One region of the Leifsonia sp. Y878 genome, then DNA from elsewhere that is predicted to be linked to it. Evidence: predicted binding sites of a transcription regulator. Region 1 holds the regulator's gene; each other region holds the start of a gene.
What was found. Region 1 encodes HrcA, which represses chaperone genes, less so after heat shock. Its sites were predicted from a motif close to TTNGCACTCGNNNNNNNCGAGTGCNAA; they were not measured.
Positions count from the first base shown of each region.

Region 1 (5,702 bases):
GCCAGCGGGGCGACCTCGATGGTTCCTGCCGCGAGAAGCTTGGGAACCAGCTCAGGGTCCATCATCTCGTTCAGTGCGTCGTAGAGGGGGCGCAGGTACGGGTCGATCTTGTCGGTGAGGGTTCCTGGCAGGAATCCGAGTCGCTCGCCGGCCTCGACGGCCGGTCGGGTGAGGATGATCCGTTCGACTTCTTTGCGCTGCAGTGCCTGGACGGCCTTGGCCATCGCGAGGTACGTCTTGCCGGTTCCGGCCGGTCCGATGCCGAACACGATCGTGTGCTCGTCGATCGCGTCGACGTAGTCCTTCTGGCCCAGGGTCTTTGGGCGGATGCTCTTGCCGCGCGACGTGAGAATCGCCTGGCCGAGCATCTCTGACGGGCTGCGTGTGCTGTCGTCGTTCAGGATCTTCGCCGAGGTCGTCACCTCGGTCTCCCCGAGGTCCTGGCCGTTGTGGATCATCAACTGCAACTCCTCCATCAGACGTCTGACGGCTTCCACCTGCACGGCGGGGCCGGTCAGCGTGATTTCGTTACCGCGCACATGCACGCTCACGCTGGGGTACTGCTTTTCAATGGTGGTCAGGAACCTGTCCTGCGGCCCCAGGAGGCGCACCATGGCGATACCGTCAATGTGGATTCGTGCCTCGGCCACATCCACGGGCGCCGGGTTCACGACCGCCGGGTTCACCGGCGCCGGATTCACTGCCGGATCCGCATTCACGGCCGGCCCCTCGTTAGCGTCCGCCAAGGGATCCCTCAGCGAGGTGGCCGCCGAGCAGGTGCGCGTGCACGTGGAATACCGTCTGACCGGCATCCGCCCCGGTATTGAACACCAGGCGGAACTGTCCGTTCGTGCGTTCGACAGCGATCTCGTTCGCGACAGCGACGAGTTCGGCAAGCAGTGCAGGATCACCGGCGGCAAGCTCAGCCACGTTTCGGTATGCCTCCGTCTTCACCGTGATCACGATGTGAACCGGTGCCTGTGGGGCGATGTCCTCGAACGCGATGACGCGATCGGTTTCGGCCACGATGGTGGCCGGGATCTCGCGCGCGATGATGCGGCTGAAGATCGACGGTGCTGCACTCTCGGTATGACCCGCGCTTGAAGAAGACATATCTCTATCTTAAGCGGCGCTTACCAACGGTGAAGCGTTGCGTTCAGGATCGCCAGGGCGGCCGGTCCTGCTGTCGACGTGCGGAGGACCGTCTCGCCCAGGCGAACCTGGGTTGCCCCTGCCGCCTCGAGCATCGACAGCTCAGAGGGGGCGATGCCGCCCTCTGGTCCGACGACGAGCACGATGTCCCTGTCGTCGGGTGCACTGCCGTCACTGGCACTGTCGTCACTGGCACTGTCGCCGACGCTGAATTCAGTGAGTCGGAGTGACGCGGTCGGCTCCAGCAGCAGCATCCGCGTCTCGGCCGCGAGTTTCACCAGCTGTTTGGTGGTCACGAGGTCGGCGACATCAGGCAGCCACGGGCGAATCGACTGCTTGCTCGCCTCGCGCACGATGGCGGCCCAGCGTTCCCTGCCCTTTGCGACCTTCGCGCCGTCCCAGCGCGAGATCGAGCGGGCGGCTGCCCACGGAATGACCCCGTCGACACCGAGCTCTGTCGCCGCCTGGATGGCCAGTTCGTCACGGTCACCCTTGGCGAGGGCCTGCACCAAACGGATGCGAGGGGTCGCCGCCGCGTGCAGCGTCGCTTCGTCGACGCGCAGCGTCAGCTCGCCGGACTCGGCCGTGACCACGGTGCCGGAGAGCACCAGGCCATGACCGTTTCCGAGCAGCAGCGACTCGCCGGGGCGAACCCGGCTGACCGTCACCGCGTGCTTGGCTTCGCTGCCGCCGATGCGCACGATGGCACCGGCGGAACAGTCTTCAGGGCGCAGCGATTCGTCCAGGTAGAAATGGGCCATCAGGATCTAGCCGAGGAAGCGATCGCGCAGCTTGGAGAACAGGCCCTGCTGGAACTGGCTGAGCTCTGGGGCGTGCCCCTTGTGCCTGGCCGCGAACTGCTGGATGAGTTCCTTCTCCTTGTGATCGAGCTTCGTCGGGGTGACGACCTGGATGCCGATCTTCAGGTCTCCTCGGCCGCTGCCGCGCAGCTTGGTGATGCCGCGGTCCTTGATGGTGAGGATCTCGGCGCTCTGGGTGCCGGGCTTCAGGTCGATCTCGATGTCGCCGTCGAGACCCTTGAGCGTCGTGGTCGTGCCGAGGATGGCATCCGCCATTTGCACTTCGAGCGTGCAGAGCAGGTCGTCGCCGTTGCGGCTGAAGATGTCGTGGTGACGTACCTTCATCTCGAGGTACAGGTCACCGTTCGGGCCGCCAGCGGGGCCGGCCTCTCCACTGCCTGGCATCTGCAGGCGGAGACCGGTGTCGACGCCGGCGGGGATGTCGACGGCCACGGTGCGACGGGCGCGAACACGGCCCTGTCCCTGGCAGGTGACGCACGGCGTTGCGATGATGGTGCCGTAGCCGCGGCAGGTGCCACAGGGGCTTGACGTCATCACGTTGCCGAGCAGGGAGCGCACTGCGCGCTGGATGCTTCCGGTGCCGTGGCAGATGTCGCAGGTGACGGGCGACGTGCCCGGCTGGCAGCAGCTGCCGTTGCAGGTCTCACAGACGATGGCCGTGTCGACCTCGAGGTCGCGGTGCGTGCCGAAGATGACCTCTTCGAGGTCAACCTCGACGCGGATGAGTGCATCCTGGCCGCGTTCACGACGTGAGCGGGGTCCGCGACTGCCGCCGCCACCGCCGCCACCGAAGAACGTCTCGAAGATGTCGCCGAAGTTTCCGAAGTTGCCGCCGTCGAATCCGCCACCGCCCTGGCCGCCCATGTCATATTGCTGGCGCTGCTTCGGGTCGCTCAGGACGTCGTAGGCGTGCGTGACGAGTTTGAACTGTTCCGATGCTTCAGCACCAGGATTCACATCGGGGTGGAGCTGCCTGGCAAGGCGACGGTACGCCTTCTTGATCTCATCGATCGTTGCGTCTTTGGAAACGCCCAGGACTTCGTAGTGGTCAGCCAAAAGCGGCTCTCCTTGTTGATCTGTGTGCGGGAAAGTGGATATAAAAGCTAGTTCTCACCGAGATGACGGGAGAGGTATCTGGCAACAGCGCGTACCGCAGCCATGTTGTTCGAGTAGTCCATGCGAGTCGGACCGAGCACACCCAGCCTGGCCAGGTCGCCGCCGGCTGAGGTGTATCCACTGGTGAGAACGGATGTCTCCCCCAGCCCGAATGACGCATTCTCACGTCCGATGCTCACCGAGACACCGTGCTGGTCGGCCACCATCTCACCGAAGAGGCGAAGCAGGACAACCTGCTCCTCAATCGCTTCGAGCACGGGGTAGATACTGCCACTGAAGTCTTCCTCAGTGCGCACCAGGTTCGCAGCTCCTGCCATCACCAGGCGGTCGTGGCGGTTCGCCCCGACCTGTTCGATGAGGGTGGACACGATCACGCCGAGCAGATCGGCTTCGACGGCAGGGCCGAAGTCGCCGGCATCCGTCAGCGTTTTGGCTGCCTCTGTCATGGTCGACCCACCGACAGACTGGTTGAGCCGGGCACGGATCGAGGCAAGCTGCTGCTCATCGACAGCACGGGGCAGGTCGATGACGCGCTGTTCAACCCGACCGGAGTCGGTGATCAGCACGGACAACACTCGGTGATCAGTCAGCGGCACGAGTTCGACGTGGCGAACGCGGGCTCGGGACAGTGACGGGTACTGCACGAGGGCAACCTGCTTCGTCAGCTGTGACAAAAGTCGTACGCTGCGAGCCAGCACCTCGTCGAGGTCGGAGGACTGACCGAGGAAGGTTTCGATCGCCTGGCGCGCAGCCGGAGTCAGCGGGCGCACATTGGCGAGGTGATCGACGAAAAGCCGGTAGCCCTTGTCGGTGGGGATGCGCCCCGACGAGGTGTGCGGGGCGGCGATCAGCTCTTCTTCTTCGAGCAGCGCCATGTCATTGCGAATCGTCGCGGCCGACACACCAAAGGAATGCCTGTCAACGATCGATTTCGATCCGACCGGCTCGCGAGAGGCGACGTAGTCCTGAACGATGACGCGCAAGACTTCAAGGCTGCGTTCGGAAACCATGCAGTTACAGTCCCCTCTTCACTCGGCGTTTAGGTCGGCGCCCGCATACTCTTCGCGTTAGCACTCGCATTGACTGAGTGCCAATCATATCGCGTCTACCTGTGCCTTCATTGATTGCCAACCGGAGTTTCACCGCAGTAGCGTTGGCATACAGAACGGCGCGCGAGATTGGCATGACCGCCTGGAGCGTGCAATCGTCTGAAAGGCGCGATCATGACTGATCCGGATGCACAGACTCCCCCAGAACCGCCAGACGGCGAGGAACAGCCGCCGCCCGGCTTCCGGCAGTCTTACGTTCCGCCGAACCCGAATGCCACCCTGTCGACAATGGACGACCGGCAGTGGGCCTCGCTGGCCCATCTGGGCGGTATTTTCGGGTTCCTTCCCTCGCTTATCATCTGGCTTGTCTTCAGACAGCGCGGTCCGTTCACCAACGTGGAAGCCAAGGAAGCACTCAACTTCCAGATCACCCTGTCGATCGGGTACGTGGTGATCTACGTCGTCAGCTTCATCGTCACCGTCGTGACCTTCGGCCTGATCTCGTTCATCGGCCTGTTGTTCTGGGTGCTCTGGATCCTCGGTGTCATCTTTTCCATCCTCGGCTTCATGAAGGCGAAGGATGGGTACCACTATCGCTACCCGTACGCCATCCGCTTCATCGGATAGCCGGCTTTACCAAATACGGGCTTGACCAATACGGGCTTGACCAATACGGGCTTGACCAAACAGTGGTCACGGAGCCCGCGGATGACGTAGCCACGCCAGACACGCGTATTCGTCCCCAATTGCGTCTCGCTCTGTCTGTACTGTATTGACTGGACATCACCGCGTTTTCCGCATGTCCGCGTTTCACCTCACGTCATCATTGCCCGCCCCGTGCGCGATCCAGCGCCATACGATCCCAGCGCCAAAGGAGACACCATGTCTGATGCACCTCCACCCCCTCCCGCCAACCCGTACCAGTCCCCCAGCCAGCTCAGCCCTGCTGACGAAAAGCTCTGGGCGACGCTCATCCACATCGGCGGAATCTTCTTCGAGCTGCTGCCCGCACTGATCGGTTACCTGGTCCTCAAGGATCGCGGCCCGTTCATTCGCCAGCACACCGCTGCGGCATTGAACTTCCAGCTCACCATGCTGATCGCGTACATCATCGGCGCCATCTTGACGGCTGTCTTCATCGGCATCCTGATCGTCTTCGCCGTCTGGGTCGTGACGATTGTCTTCAGCATCATGGCCGCAGTCGCTGCCAACAAGGGCGAGGCGTACGTGTACCCGCTGTCGATCAAGTTCGTCAGCTAGCTCGCACTCTCGTGTGAGGCCGCACCGGCGGTCACGCGAAAGAAGCCGCTCACCAGGTCACGATCTGGTGAGCGGCTTCTTCCGTTAAGCGGATGTCGGAGATCAATGCGAACCGTCGGCGCGCTAGTGTGCTCCGTCGGTTCAACCGGGTCGGTTCAAACGGTTCGGTTCAGCCTGTTCGCCGTTGATCACGTTGATCACGTTGATCACGTCTATTGGCGAGTTGATCTGCCATCCGCGTCGGTGACTTCGTGGCCACATGCCAGCGTTGCTGCCCGTCCATCCAGATCGGGGCTTTCACCTG
Region 1 is NZ_JBYHFS010000001.1:661,012-666,713, reverse strand. Features, by position in the region: gene AC25Y4_RS03115 (PhoH family protein) at 1-614, opposite strand, end outside; gene AC25Y4_RS03110 (histidine triad nucleotide-binding protein) at 733-1,113, opposite strand; gene AC25Y4_RS03105 (16S rRNA (uracil(1498)-N(3))-methyltransferase) at 1,134-1,913, opposite strand; gene dnaJ (molecular chaperone DnaJ) at 1,920-3,029, opposite strand; gene hrcA (heat-inducible transcriptional repressor HrcA) at 3,077-4,099, opposite strand; gene AC25Y4_RS03090 (DUF4870 domain-containing protein) at 4,313-4,765, shown strand; gene AC25Y4_RS03085 (DUF4870 domain-containing protein) at 5,021-5,398, shown strand; gene AC25Y4_RS03080 (HNH endonuclease signature motif containing protein) at 5,568-5,702, opposite strand, start outside.

Region 2 (5,702 bases), on a different contig from region 1:
TGTCAGACGTCGTGTTGCTTGGGGAGACCATCGACGACGCGGCAGGGGAGGCGTTCGACAAGGTCGCGCGGGTTCTCGGACTGCCGTATCCGGGCGGACCGCAGATCGACAGGGTCGCCGCAGACGGCAACCCCAAGGCAATCCGGTTTCCCCGCGGACTCAGCCTCCCCAAGGACATGGCCAAGCACCGCTACGATTTCTCGTTCTCCGGGCTGAAGACCGCAGTCGCCCGGTGGGTCGAACAGCGTCAGGATGCCGGAGAGCCGGTGCCGGTGGCCGATGTCGCTGCCAGCTTCAGGGAAGCCGTTGTTGACGTGCTGCTCACCAAGGCGGTCGCTGCCTGTAACGACTATGGCGTTCCGCGTCTCCTGCTCGGTGGCGGTGTCGTCGCCAACGCCAGGCTGCGCGCGGTGGCAGAGGAACGCACGCGGGCGGCAGGAATTTCACTGCGCATTCCGCCACTGTTGCTGTGCACGGACAACGGCGCCATGATTGCGGCACTTGGCGCGCAGTTGATCATGGCCGGCCACGAACCGTCGACACTGGAATTCGGCGCGGATTCGACGCTTCCCGTCACCCAGATTCAGGTGTAACGGCGCATTCTTCCCGTTCAGCGCGGACTGAGACTATCCTGATTGAGGGGGTAACCAGCCGAAATGGTTGAATGACACCTGATTGACTCTCGGGTGTCACGCTGGCACCGCGAATGCCCGGCTTTCGGAAGGAGCCTCGACATGACTGACCCGAATCGTCCTGCCACAACCCCACCATCCGCACCTGGATACCAGCAAGGTGCGCCTAGCCAGCCGTACGGTCAGCCTTACGCCCAGCCATACGGGCAGCCAGCGTACGGTGAGCAGGTACCGCAGAACAAGTACAACGCGCTCGCCATCGTCTCTCTGGTGTCCGCCTTCTTCATCTCGCTCGTCGCGGTGATCACCGGCCACATCGCCCTGAGCCAGATCAAGCGCACCGGCGAACTCGGTCGCGGTCTCGCGATCGCGGGACTGGTGCTCGGCTACCTCGGGATTCTTGCCACCATCGTGGGAATCATCCTTGTGTTTGCATTCCTGCCATATATGGCCAGCATGTACCCAGGCACGTTCAACCCGGACAACCTTTACACCAACTAGCGCAGTGTGTGCGGTCGCGCCCGCTTGTCCGGCGTCGACCGCGATCAGCGTGTTGAAAGGAAGACACCATCATGAGCGACCCACAGAACCCTGACGCTCCGCGCGTCCCAGAGGTGCCCGACGTCCCGGACGTGCCCGACGTGCCAGACGTTCCCCAGGTTCCGGACATTCCGGGGCCGGATGCGCCGCAGGTTCCCGACATTCCCAACCCGCTGGACGACAGGCCAACTGCGGCATCCGCTTCAGCTGCAGATTCCCGCGCGGCAGCGACCGCGTCTTCCACGCCGTCCGAACCGTCCACGCCATCCGGATCATCGACACCGCAGTCCGGCTCGCCATACGGCGGCCCGGCCGCACCGCCGTCATACGGTGCGCCGACTCCGCCGCCGCCCGGCAACGGTGCACCAGGCTACGGTGCACCAGGCTACGGCGCACCGGGTGCCGCTCCATACGGGACACCCGCCGCCAAGCAGCCGGTGCTCAGCATCATCTCGCTGATCGCCGGAATCGTCGGCCTGCTCGGCTTTCCCGTCGTCTTCCTGCCGATCATCGGCGGCATCCTCGGCCTGATCATTCCCGCCGCCGCCGTCGTGCTCGGCTTCCTCGGCAGGTCAAAGGAGCCGCGGGCCAAGGCCATGTGGCTGACCGGAATCATCACCGGATTCGTAGGCCTGGCGATCGCCGTGATCAGCATCATCGGTTGGGCCATCGTCATCGCGACGATTCCCCCCGGTGGCTACCGGTACTATAACTAGCCGGCCAGTGTGGCCGTAGTTTCGACGGTGGGCGCCAGAACTCGGGGCGCCATCCTGCGTTACGCGAGCGCCGCCTCGTGCGTGCGTTGTGCTTAAACCCGGAGGTCGCGTCAATGAACGGGCAACAGAGCGAGTCTGGGGTGCCCAGGGATGAATTCAGTCTGGATCTCACCCGTCCTCCAGCGCCGGTTGAAGGTCAGCTCGATTACGAATCGACGGTGACGGCCCCCACCGAATGGGTGCCGTACGTCTACACGAACTCGGAGATCCAGGCGCTCACCGAGCGACGACAGCTCTCGAACGCGTCCGTCGTCTGTGGCGTGCTCGGCCTGGTGATCGCGGTGTTCGGCATGTGGGGCATCCTGGTCTCACTCGCTGCCATCATCCTGGCGCTCATCGCGCGGCGCACTGAGCGGATGGCCGGGCGAACCTGGCTGCTCGGTTTGGTCGCCGGCATCGTCGGCGTCGTCGTTGCAGCGGGCTGGATCGTGCTGATCACCGCGGTCTTCCCCGGCCGCGTGTAGCCGCGGCCCTGCCCCGCTGTGAGCCGTGCCTCGGCCTATACCGAGCTGGCCACGCGCTCCACCAGCAATGCAACGCGCTTTCCAGCACGCCTCGTCATGATCAGCGTGGCTGAGGCGCTTCCGGTTGGCTTCAGCCGCACCCGCAGGGCAGCCGGGTCAAGGTCAACGCCGCGCTTCTTGATTTCGATGGTGCCGATATCGCGGGCTTTGAGTGCCTGCTTGAGTTTCTTTTCGTCGAACGGCAACTCGTCGATGACACGGAATGCCGTGGCGAACGGTGATTCGATCAGCGTGTCAGACGTGAAGTAGGCGATCCCATCGCTCACCATGCCGGCGTCAGCGGATCGGGCCAGGTCTCCGATGAGCCTGGCGCGAATGACCGCGCCATCGGGCTCGTAAATGTACTGGCCCAGTTCGGCGACATCCACGTCGTCTGCGTCGGCATCCGCTGTCATCTCAGCAACGCCGCCAGGCGTGAGGATGAGCGCGGAACGTCGGATGCCCTCCCTGGTCAATACGCCGAACCACAGCCCCATTTCAACGAGCTGCCCGTCGACCGAGATCCACTGCGCTTCTGCCTCAGCTGGAATCAGGTCGCGATCGTGGCCGGGGCCGAGCTTGACGCCGATGGGGAGGGTTTTCGCGAGGCCGAACACGTAGTCGAGGGAGGGCGAGTAGTCCTCCGGTCTCGTCAGGCGAGACGTGTTCTTGTGGCCGGAGGTGCGCCTGGCCGGATCGAACCAGGCAGCGTCGAATCCGGTGAGGTCGAACGTCTCAGCGTCAGCGTGCTCGACGTGGGCCTGCGGGAACGGCGCCAGGTTGAAACTCGCGACGGTCGCTGTCACTTCGTCGGCGTCGACGGCGGTCACCGCGATGTCCATGGCAGCCATCGCCATTGCGTCGCCCCCGATTCCGCACCCGAGGTCGGCGACTCGATGGAGGCCCGCCCCTGCGAATCGGCCGGCGTGCAGTGCGGCAACGCGCAACCGGGTGGCCTGCTCGAGACCAGCTTCGGTGAACAGCATGCGCTGCGCGAACTCGCCGAACTTGCCCTGCGCCTTCGCGCGCAATTTGGATTGAGTGAGGACGGCTGCGACGAGCCCAGGGGAGTGCCCTGCCTTGCGCAGGTCGGCGACCAGGCGTACGACATCTGCGCTGGATTCGAAGGGGGGAAGTGAGTCAAGAAGACGCAGGCCCTCTGGTGATAACAGCTCGACGAGCTCTGAGCGATCCATTACGTCACGGTAGCACCGATGTCGGTGCCGTCATTGTCTGGCACTCACATTGCGTGAGTGCCAGATGCGCCCTAAACTCGAATTAGCACTCTCGACGTGAGTCTGCCAACCCTTATGTCTTAGTTAAGAAAGAGGTCAACCGTGTCGGTCTCCATCAAGCCGCTCGAGGATCGCATCGTCATCAAGCAGGTCGAGGCAGAGCAGACTACTGCTTCAGGTCTTGTCATTCCTGACACTGCCAAGGAGAAGCCCCAGGAGGGTGAAGTCGTTGCAGTAGGCCCCGGCCGCATTGACGACAACGGCAACCGCATCCCGCTCGACGTCGCTGTCGGCGACAAGGTCATCTATTCCAAGTACGGCGGAACCGAGGTCAAGTTCGGTGGGGAAGACCTGCTGGTCCTCTCGGCACGCGACGTCCTCGCAGTGGTCGTTCGATAGTTTCTCGCTTTTCTCGTCGGGCCCCTGATGCACAGCATCGGGGGCCCGACTTTTTTGTGCGCGGCAGGCGAATCGCCGACCCTAGGATTGACAGATGTCCGCAGACCCCCTCAAAACCCCTGCCGCTCCCTCCGCCGCACTCGCCGCCGCCGGCCGACCGGCCAGGAGTGAGCAGAGCAAGGGGCTGACCTATGCGGTCTCTGCGTATGCGTTGTGGGGCCTGCTGCCGCTGTACTTCCTGCTGCTCGTGCCGACAGGTGCCTTCGAGATCGTCGCGTGGCGCGTGCTGTTCTCGCTCGTCTTCTGTGCGCTGCTGATCACAGTCACGCGCAAGTGGGGAGCTCTCACCGCGGTGTTCGCGAAGCCGCGGGTCGTGTGGACGATGGGGCTGGCCGGTGCTCTTATCTATGTCAACTGGCAGACCTACGTCTTCGCTGCGGTCAGCGGGCACGTCCTTGAGGCCGCGCTCGGCTATTTCATCAACCCGATCGTCACGATCTTCCTCGGCGTCATCGTGCTCAGGGAGCGCCTGCGCGTGGTGCAGTGGATCGCGGTGGGAATCAGCGTGATCGCCGTCGGCGTTCTCACCGTCGGCTACGGCTCCGTGCCCTGGATATCCCTGATCCTCGCCTTCTCCTTCGGCTCGTACGGCCTGATCAAGAAGCGCGTCGGCAACGACGTGGATGCCGTGACGGGCCTCACGCTGGAGACCGCGTGGCTCGCTCCGATCGCCATCATCCAGCTCATCGTCGTCGCCGCGCTGTCTGGGTTGACCATCGGCACCATCTCTCCATGGCACACGATGGGACTGCTTGCGGCGGGCGTCGCGACAGCGGTTCCGCTCCTCTTCTTCGCAGCGGCGGCCAGCCGACTGCCGCTCACCTTCCTGGGCTTGACCCAGTACATCGCTCCCGTGCTGCAGTTCCTGGTTGGGGTGTTCGTGCTGGGAGAAGAGATGCCGCCAGAACGGCTCATCGGTTTCGCTCTGGTCTGGGTCGCGTTGATTGTGCTGACGATCGACATGATCGTCTCCGGTCGCGCGCCGCGGCGCGTATCGCTCGAACCGGTCTAAGCGGCCGATACGCTCTGGATGCACCAGCCACCGAAAGGACCATGATGCTTCGCCGCACCGTTGCCGCCCTCCTGGGTCTTGCCGTCGTCATTCCGCTGGCTGTGACCGCCTGCTCGTCAGAGCCGTTGGCGCCGACGCCAACGCCGACGAGTGCGACCGCCAGGGTCGTTCCATCCGGCGACGGCGTGCTCCGCATCGGAACGCTCTTCCCGATGACGGGCGACGCCGCCGGATCCGGCGCCGCGCAGGTCGCGGGAGCCCAGCTGGCCGCCCGTGAAATCGCTGAGCAGGGCGGGGTGCGCGGGCAACCGCTCGAGATCATCCACCGCAATTCGGCCGGGGATCTCGTGACCGCGCTGGCCGACCTTGTCGCGCGCGGCGTCGACGTGCTGGTGTGGGATGTGACACGAGAGTTGCCTGCCGATGTGGCGTCATCCGCTCGCTCGTCAGGTATGGCCGTCATCTCACTGTATGACCTCGTGAATGGTGGCACTGCGCTTGCGGCCAGCGGCGAGTTCGGGATCCGACTGAACAGCGCCGATCCG
Region 2 is NZ_JBYHFS010000003.1:158,386-164,087, forward strand. Features, by position in the region: gene tsaD (tRNA (adenosine(37)-N6)-threonylcarbamoyltransferase complex transferase subunit TsaD) at 1-593, shown strand, start outside; gene AC25Y4_RS11860 (DUF4190 domain-containing protein) at 735-1,133, shown strand; gene AC25Y4_RS11865 (DUF4190 domain-containing protein) at 1,205-1,888, shown strand; gene AC25Y4_RS11870 (hypothetical protein) at 2,107-2,412, shown strand; gene AC25Y4_RS11875 (class I SAM-dependent methyltransferase) at 2,448-3,647, opposite strand; gene groES (co-chaperone GroES) at 3,789-4,085, shown strand; gene rarD (EamA family transporter RarD) at 4,180-5,157, shown strand; gene AC25Y4_RS11890 (ABC transporter substrate-binding protein) at 5,199-5,702, shown strand, end outside.
Region 2: the regulator HrcA is predicted to act here: its motif matches at 3,685-3,711, upstream of groES (co-chaperone GroES).

Region 3 (5,702 bases), on a different contig from region 1:
CGCCTCGACCTCGTCGGATAACGCGGCCACGTCCCGCGCTGCGGCAAAGAGGTCACCTGACGCAGGCAGAGTCACAATCGAGGCACTTCGACCGCCGCCGTCGCGCGCGATTCCGCAGACTAAACCACCGCCGGCCATGATTGCGCCGTACGTGGCGTTGCTGCTTCGGTAGCTATATCCGACCGTGAATGTCGCGGCGGGCAGGTCAAGTGCGTCACTGATGGCTTGTTCACTCACGAAGTCCCCGCAGAGCGTTGGCCACGACGCCGACTGCGCGGGGAACTCGGCGGCGTTGCTCGGTGGCATCGCCCGCACAGCCGCCATGACGGTATCGATCGCCGCTTGCACGCCGGTGCCGTTGACTGCTGCCGGATCGCCTGTTCCCCCGACCTCCATATCGACCCAGTACTCGCCGAGCAGCGCTCCACTGCTGCAGTAGCCCCAGGCGCAACCCCCGGACGGCTCGCCCGGCACATTCCCGTCGAGTTCGCTGCTAATTCTCGCGGCGATGTCGGCTGCGTGCGGAACGACAGTCACGCGGACGGTGTGGGTTTCTTCAGGATTCTCAGAGACGGAGTCGACACCCCACATGCACTCCAATGATCCGGAATTCCGGGCGGCAGCCGCCCAGATCCCGTCACGCCCGGCCACGTCGGCCCGCTGAACCCCCGGCAGTGGTTCGCCGAAAATGGCATCGACGGTTGCTTGCGGGAGTAGATCGCTGCAGCTGCCTGGCACCAGCTGCACAGGCCAGGTGACGGGTTCAGGCGTTGGACTGGGCGCGGGCGCTGCCGTCACCGATGGGGATACGGATGGAGTTACCGAAGGCGCTGCCGCGGCACATCCTGCCATCCCGACGACGAGCAGTACGGCGAGAGCTGAACGAATCCCCACATTCTTCATGAGCCAAGGCTAACGGCAGGAATCATAGGTCCGGGCGACATCCGCTCTCGATCGGATCACGATAGCCCCGCGCAGCCGATACAACGACGCTGGGCGCCTCCCGAAGGAGACGCCCAGCGTGTGAAGCAGGTGAAGCGGTGAACTACTAAGCGGACTTAGAAGTCCATGCCACCGGTCGGGTCGCCAGCAGGAGCAGAGTTCTTCTCCGGCTTGTCGGCGACAACGGCCTCGGTGGTGAGGAACAGGCCAGCGATCGACGATGCGTTCAGCAGCGCGGAGCGGGTGACCTTTACCGGGTCATTGATTCCGGCAGCGATCATGTCAACGTACTCACCGGTCGCGGCGTTGAGGCCGTGTCCGACGGGCAGGTTGCGCACCTTGTCTGCAACAACGCCCGGCTCCATGCCGGCGTTGAGTGCGATCTGCTTGAGCGGAGCGTCGATGGCAACGCGCACGATGTTCGCGCCAGTTGCCTCGTCGCCGACGAGGTCAAGGACTGCCTTGCTCTCGAATGCGGCCTTGCCAGCCTGGATGAGCGCAACGCCACCACCGGCGACGATGCCCTCTTCGACAGCTGCCTTTGCGTTACGGACTGCATCTTCGATGCGGTGCTTGCGCTCCTTGAGCTCAACCTCCGTAGCGGCGCCGGCCTTGATGACTGCAACGCCACCAGCAAGCTTCGCGAGACGCTCCTGGAGCTTCTCACGGTCGTAGTCGCTGTCGGTGTTCTCGATCTCGGCACGGATCTGGGCGACACGGCCGGCAATTGCCTCCACGTCTCCAGCGCCCTCGACGATGGTGGTCTCGTCCTTGGTGATAACGACCTTGCGGGCGTTACCGAGAAGGTCGAGGGTCACGTTCTCGAGCTTGAGGCCAACCTCTTCAGAGATGACCTGACCACCGGTGAGGATGGCGATGTCCTGCAGCTGCGCCTTGCGACGGTCGCCGAAGCCAGGAGCCTTGACGGCAACCGACTTGAAGATGCCACGGATCTTGTTCACAACGAGCGTGGCCAGAGCCTCGCCGTCGACGTCCTCAGCAATGATGAGGAGCTGCTTGCCGGTCTGGATGACCTTGTCAACGATCGGCAGCAGGTCCTTGATGTTGGAGACCTTGGAGTTGACGATCAGGATGTAGGGGTCTTCGAAGACCGCTTCCTGACGGTCGGGGTCGGTGACGAAGTATGCCGACAGGAAGCCCTTGTCGAAGCGCATGCCCTCGGTGAGTTCGAGCTCGGTGCCGAAGGTGTTCGACTCCTCGACGGTGACAACACCTTCCTTGCCGACCTTGTCGATTGCCTCAGCGATGATCGCGCCGATTTCGGCGTCGCCGGCAGAGATGGATGCGGTGGCCGCGATCTCTTCCTTGGTCTCGATCTCCTTGGCGCTGGCGATGAGTTCGGCGATGACTGCTGCAGTCGCCTTCTCGATGCCGCGCTTCAGGCTGATCGGGTCAGCGCCGGCTGCAACGTTGCGCAGTCCTTCGCGAACCAGTGCCTGAGCCAGGACGGTTGCGGTCGTGGTGCCATCGCCTGCGACGTCGTCAGTCTTCTTGGCGACCTCCTTGACGAGCTCAGCACCGATCTTCTCGTACGGGTCGTCGAGTTCGATCTCCTTGGCGATGGACACGCCATCGTTGGTGATCGTGGGAGCGCCCCACTTCTTTTCGAGCACGACGTTGCGTCCGCGCGGGCCGAGGGTGACCTTGACCGTGTCAGCGAGGATGTTCAGGCCGCGCTCAAGGCCACGACGGGCCTCTTCATTGAAAGCAATGATCTTTGCCATGTGTGTTTCTCGTCCCTCCCGGACGTTCCAAAAAAGTGGTGGGTTAGCACTCAAATAACGAGAGTGCTAAGTCGATTCTGGCACTCTGATGCCGAGAGTGCAAGTAATCGGCGGGCCGCTATGGCAGCAGTTCCACCGAGCCCTGGTCTGTCGGGACCAGCTCAATCCAGGTGTTGCCCGCCGCGAGTCGAATCGTGACGCCGTTGTCGTCAACCAGACGGATCGGAGCAGCCTGCGCGTCCTTGAACCAGGTCGCGTGAATGCTCTTGCCGCCGGTCGAGACCCACGCCTCTCCGGTGCCGATCATCGTCGTTTTCGGAACGTCTCCGTACGTCCAGTCGATCTCGACCCGCAGCACGACAACGTTGGTCGACGCCAGCTGATGGTCGTCGCTGTCGAGGTCGGGTTCACCCTCCTGCGACCGCAGGTATGCCCCGTCGGCTACCGACCACGTCCAGCTCGGCCACCGCGCGTCAGAGAATCGTGTGTTGATGGTGCCCGTTGGCACGCCATCGACAACGGCAGACGAACCGGAGGCAGTGGCTGCATACGCGAACTGCTGCAGAGGAGGAGTGAGCTCCGCGTGCTGGGCGATGAGTTCCCTGGCCTTCACCACGACATCGTGCGGAGAGTCCTTGCCATCGATCCGGTAGAAGAGGCCTGCCTCGTCATAGTCGAAGACCGCATTCACGACATCGGTGCGCTTCATCATGTCGATGAACTGCTCCTGGCCACCTGAGTAGGCGACGATGCCACCCAGTGGTGCGATGATGTCGGGGTCCATCGGTCGGATCGAGCGCACCGGCCCGAGGAGATCGGGGACATCTGACTGCCAGACTGCGACGTAGCGGGTGATGCCACCCTCCACGAGTTCTTCGAAGACGATGTCGGTGCGCTCCAGGCCGATCTGGGGGCGAGCGTCACTGTGGTTGTCGATCTTCGCGGCGAGCGACGGGTTCTGCAGGCTTCCCGCCGGAATGGTCGTCCCTCGGAGCGGTGCAAGTTCGGTGGCGTCTGGCTCCTCGTATGACGAGTGGCGCTGTGCGGCATCCGCTGTCGAAGCCGCCGATGGTTCGACGGCAGAGCAACCCCCAAGGAGCAGTGCGGCAGGCACGGCCAATGCAAACATCGAAACGAGAAGACGGGGGCGCGAGGAGGCTCTCAGGTTCGAAGTCACGACCCAAACACTAATGCCGCCCGGAGTACCGGACGGCGTTAGCTGGGGCGTGCCCCGAAATTTGCGTGCTAGATGTGAGGTGCTTGATACGGATGCCTGATACGGACTAGAGCGGACGAACCGCTTCAGCCTGCGGGCCCTTGGCACCCGTTCCAACCTCGAAGACGACCGCTTGGCCTTCTTCGAGGACTTTGTAGCCGTTCATGTCAATGGCGGAGTAGTGAACGAATACGTCCTGCCCTCCCTCGTCAACCGTGATGAAGCCGAAGCCCTTCTCAGCGTTGAACCATTTAACGGTGCCGTTCGCCATGTGTTACTCCCCTTGGTGCGTAGTGCGTGGTACATATCCACGTCCAGATACTAGCCAAACGCAGCCAAAAGAAAATAGCTGTGACCACCTTAAACGTCGCGAAATGGCAACAATTTACACGACGTTAATGCGATGGACCACCCGCCGATTCACGCGGTCGGCGGCACGGGTTCTGAAGGGGGGTGAGCCTAGCCTGCGGGAACGAAGTCGTTGCCCACCACGACGGTGATGGCCGCGCCGCTTTCCGCGAAGTCGGGTGACAGCAGGGTGGTGGCGCCTGGAATGGCGCTTGCAACGCCGAGTGCCGCTCCCTCGAGAGTCGGGTCCTGGTAGTACACGACGGTCGTCGGGACGTCTTCGGTGCTGGCGTTCGAGGTTGCGCCAACGCTCCAGCCGGCATCCGTCAAGGTCTGTCCGACGGCTGCAGCAACACCAGTGCCTGGCGTTCCGTTCAGCACCGTGATGCTGATGCTCGGGTCAAGAGTGGCCTCCGGTGTCGGAGCGACAGTTTCAGCCGGTGCTTCCTCTGTGGGAGCGGCTGCGGTGCTGCTCGCTGCGCCAGGCAACTCAAAGTTGAGCCTGTCGTTGAGGGCGAGAAGGCCGACGGCCCCCAGGCCGACGAGCACGATCGTCGCGAAGAGGGCCCAGGCGAAGGTGACCCAGCCTTTCCTTCTACTTCCGACGGCGCGGTGGGCTCCGACGCGTTCAGTCGTGTGCGGCAGGGTATCGAAGCGGTCTTTCGCAGGTTTTTTCGGCATCGTCTGTCTGATTCAGTCCTCGGTAGGGTGGTCACTCGGTTGGCTGGAGTCGGCGTTGATCGATCGACGCGCCCGTGACTCTGCCCTGGCCTCACGCATCCGGTGCAGTCGATTCACCAGCATCGGGTCATGGACAAGCGCGCCCGGATTGTCGATGAGCGCGCCTAATACTTGATAGTACCGGGCAGACGACAGCCCCAACTCAGAGCGGATGGCCTCTTCTTTGGCGCCGACATGCCGCCACCACTGTCGTTCAAAGGCCAGGACAGCCAGGTCTCGTTCTGACAGGTCGGTGTGCGTGGTCGCAGAACTCATCTGGGTGGCTGACCGCATTTGGGTGGCTGACTGCGCAGTGCCGTTCGACAGCGAGGTGCCCGCGCTTGAATCCTGTACGTTCCGCACCCGTGCCTCCTCTGTTGCCGCGTGGCTGGTCCGAGCCACTGGCACGGTTAGCGTCATCCTATTTGGGAGCGCCTGAGAGTTCGCGGAAGCGGCACGGCGCGCGGGCAAGTCGGCGGTGTCGCGCTGGAGCGTGCCGCGAGAGACCAGTGGAATGGAATGCCGAGGGGCTGCCGCGAGTTTAGGCTTGTGGAGTGTGTGAGCTGGCAGTTTCCAGCTCTGCTGACGAAGGGACGCACCATGGACTACGAAGTACAGAAGTCTGACGCCGAATGGCGTGAGGAGCTGACCCCTGATCAGTACGCGGTTCTGCGCGGAGCAGCGACCGAACGGGCCTGGACAGGCGAGTTGCTCGATGAGAGCCGCTCTGG
Region 3 is NZ_JBYHFS010000003.1:310,135-315,836, reverse strand. Features, by position in the region: gene AC25Y4_RS12620 (hypothetical protein) at 1-903, opposite strand, end outside; gene groL (chaperonin GroEL) at 1,059-2,687, opposite strand; gene AC25Y4_RS12610 (DUF3048 domain-containing protein) at 2,806-3,816, opposite strand; gene AC25Y4_RS12605 (cold-shock protein) at 3,971-4,174, opposite strand; gene AC25Y4_RS12600 (LytR C-terminal domain-containing protein) at 4,363-4,932, opposite strand; gene AC25Y4_RS12595 (DUF3263 domain-containing protein) at 4,945-5,334, opposite strand; gene msrB (peptide-methionine (R)-S-oxide reductase MsrB) at 5,572-5,702, shown strand, end outside.
Region 3: the regulator HrcA is predicted to act here: its motif matches at 2,731-2,757, upstream of groL (chaperonin GroEL).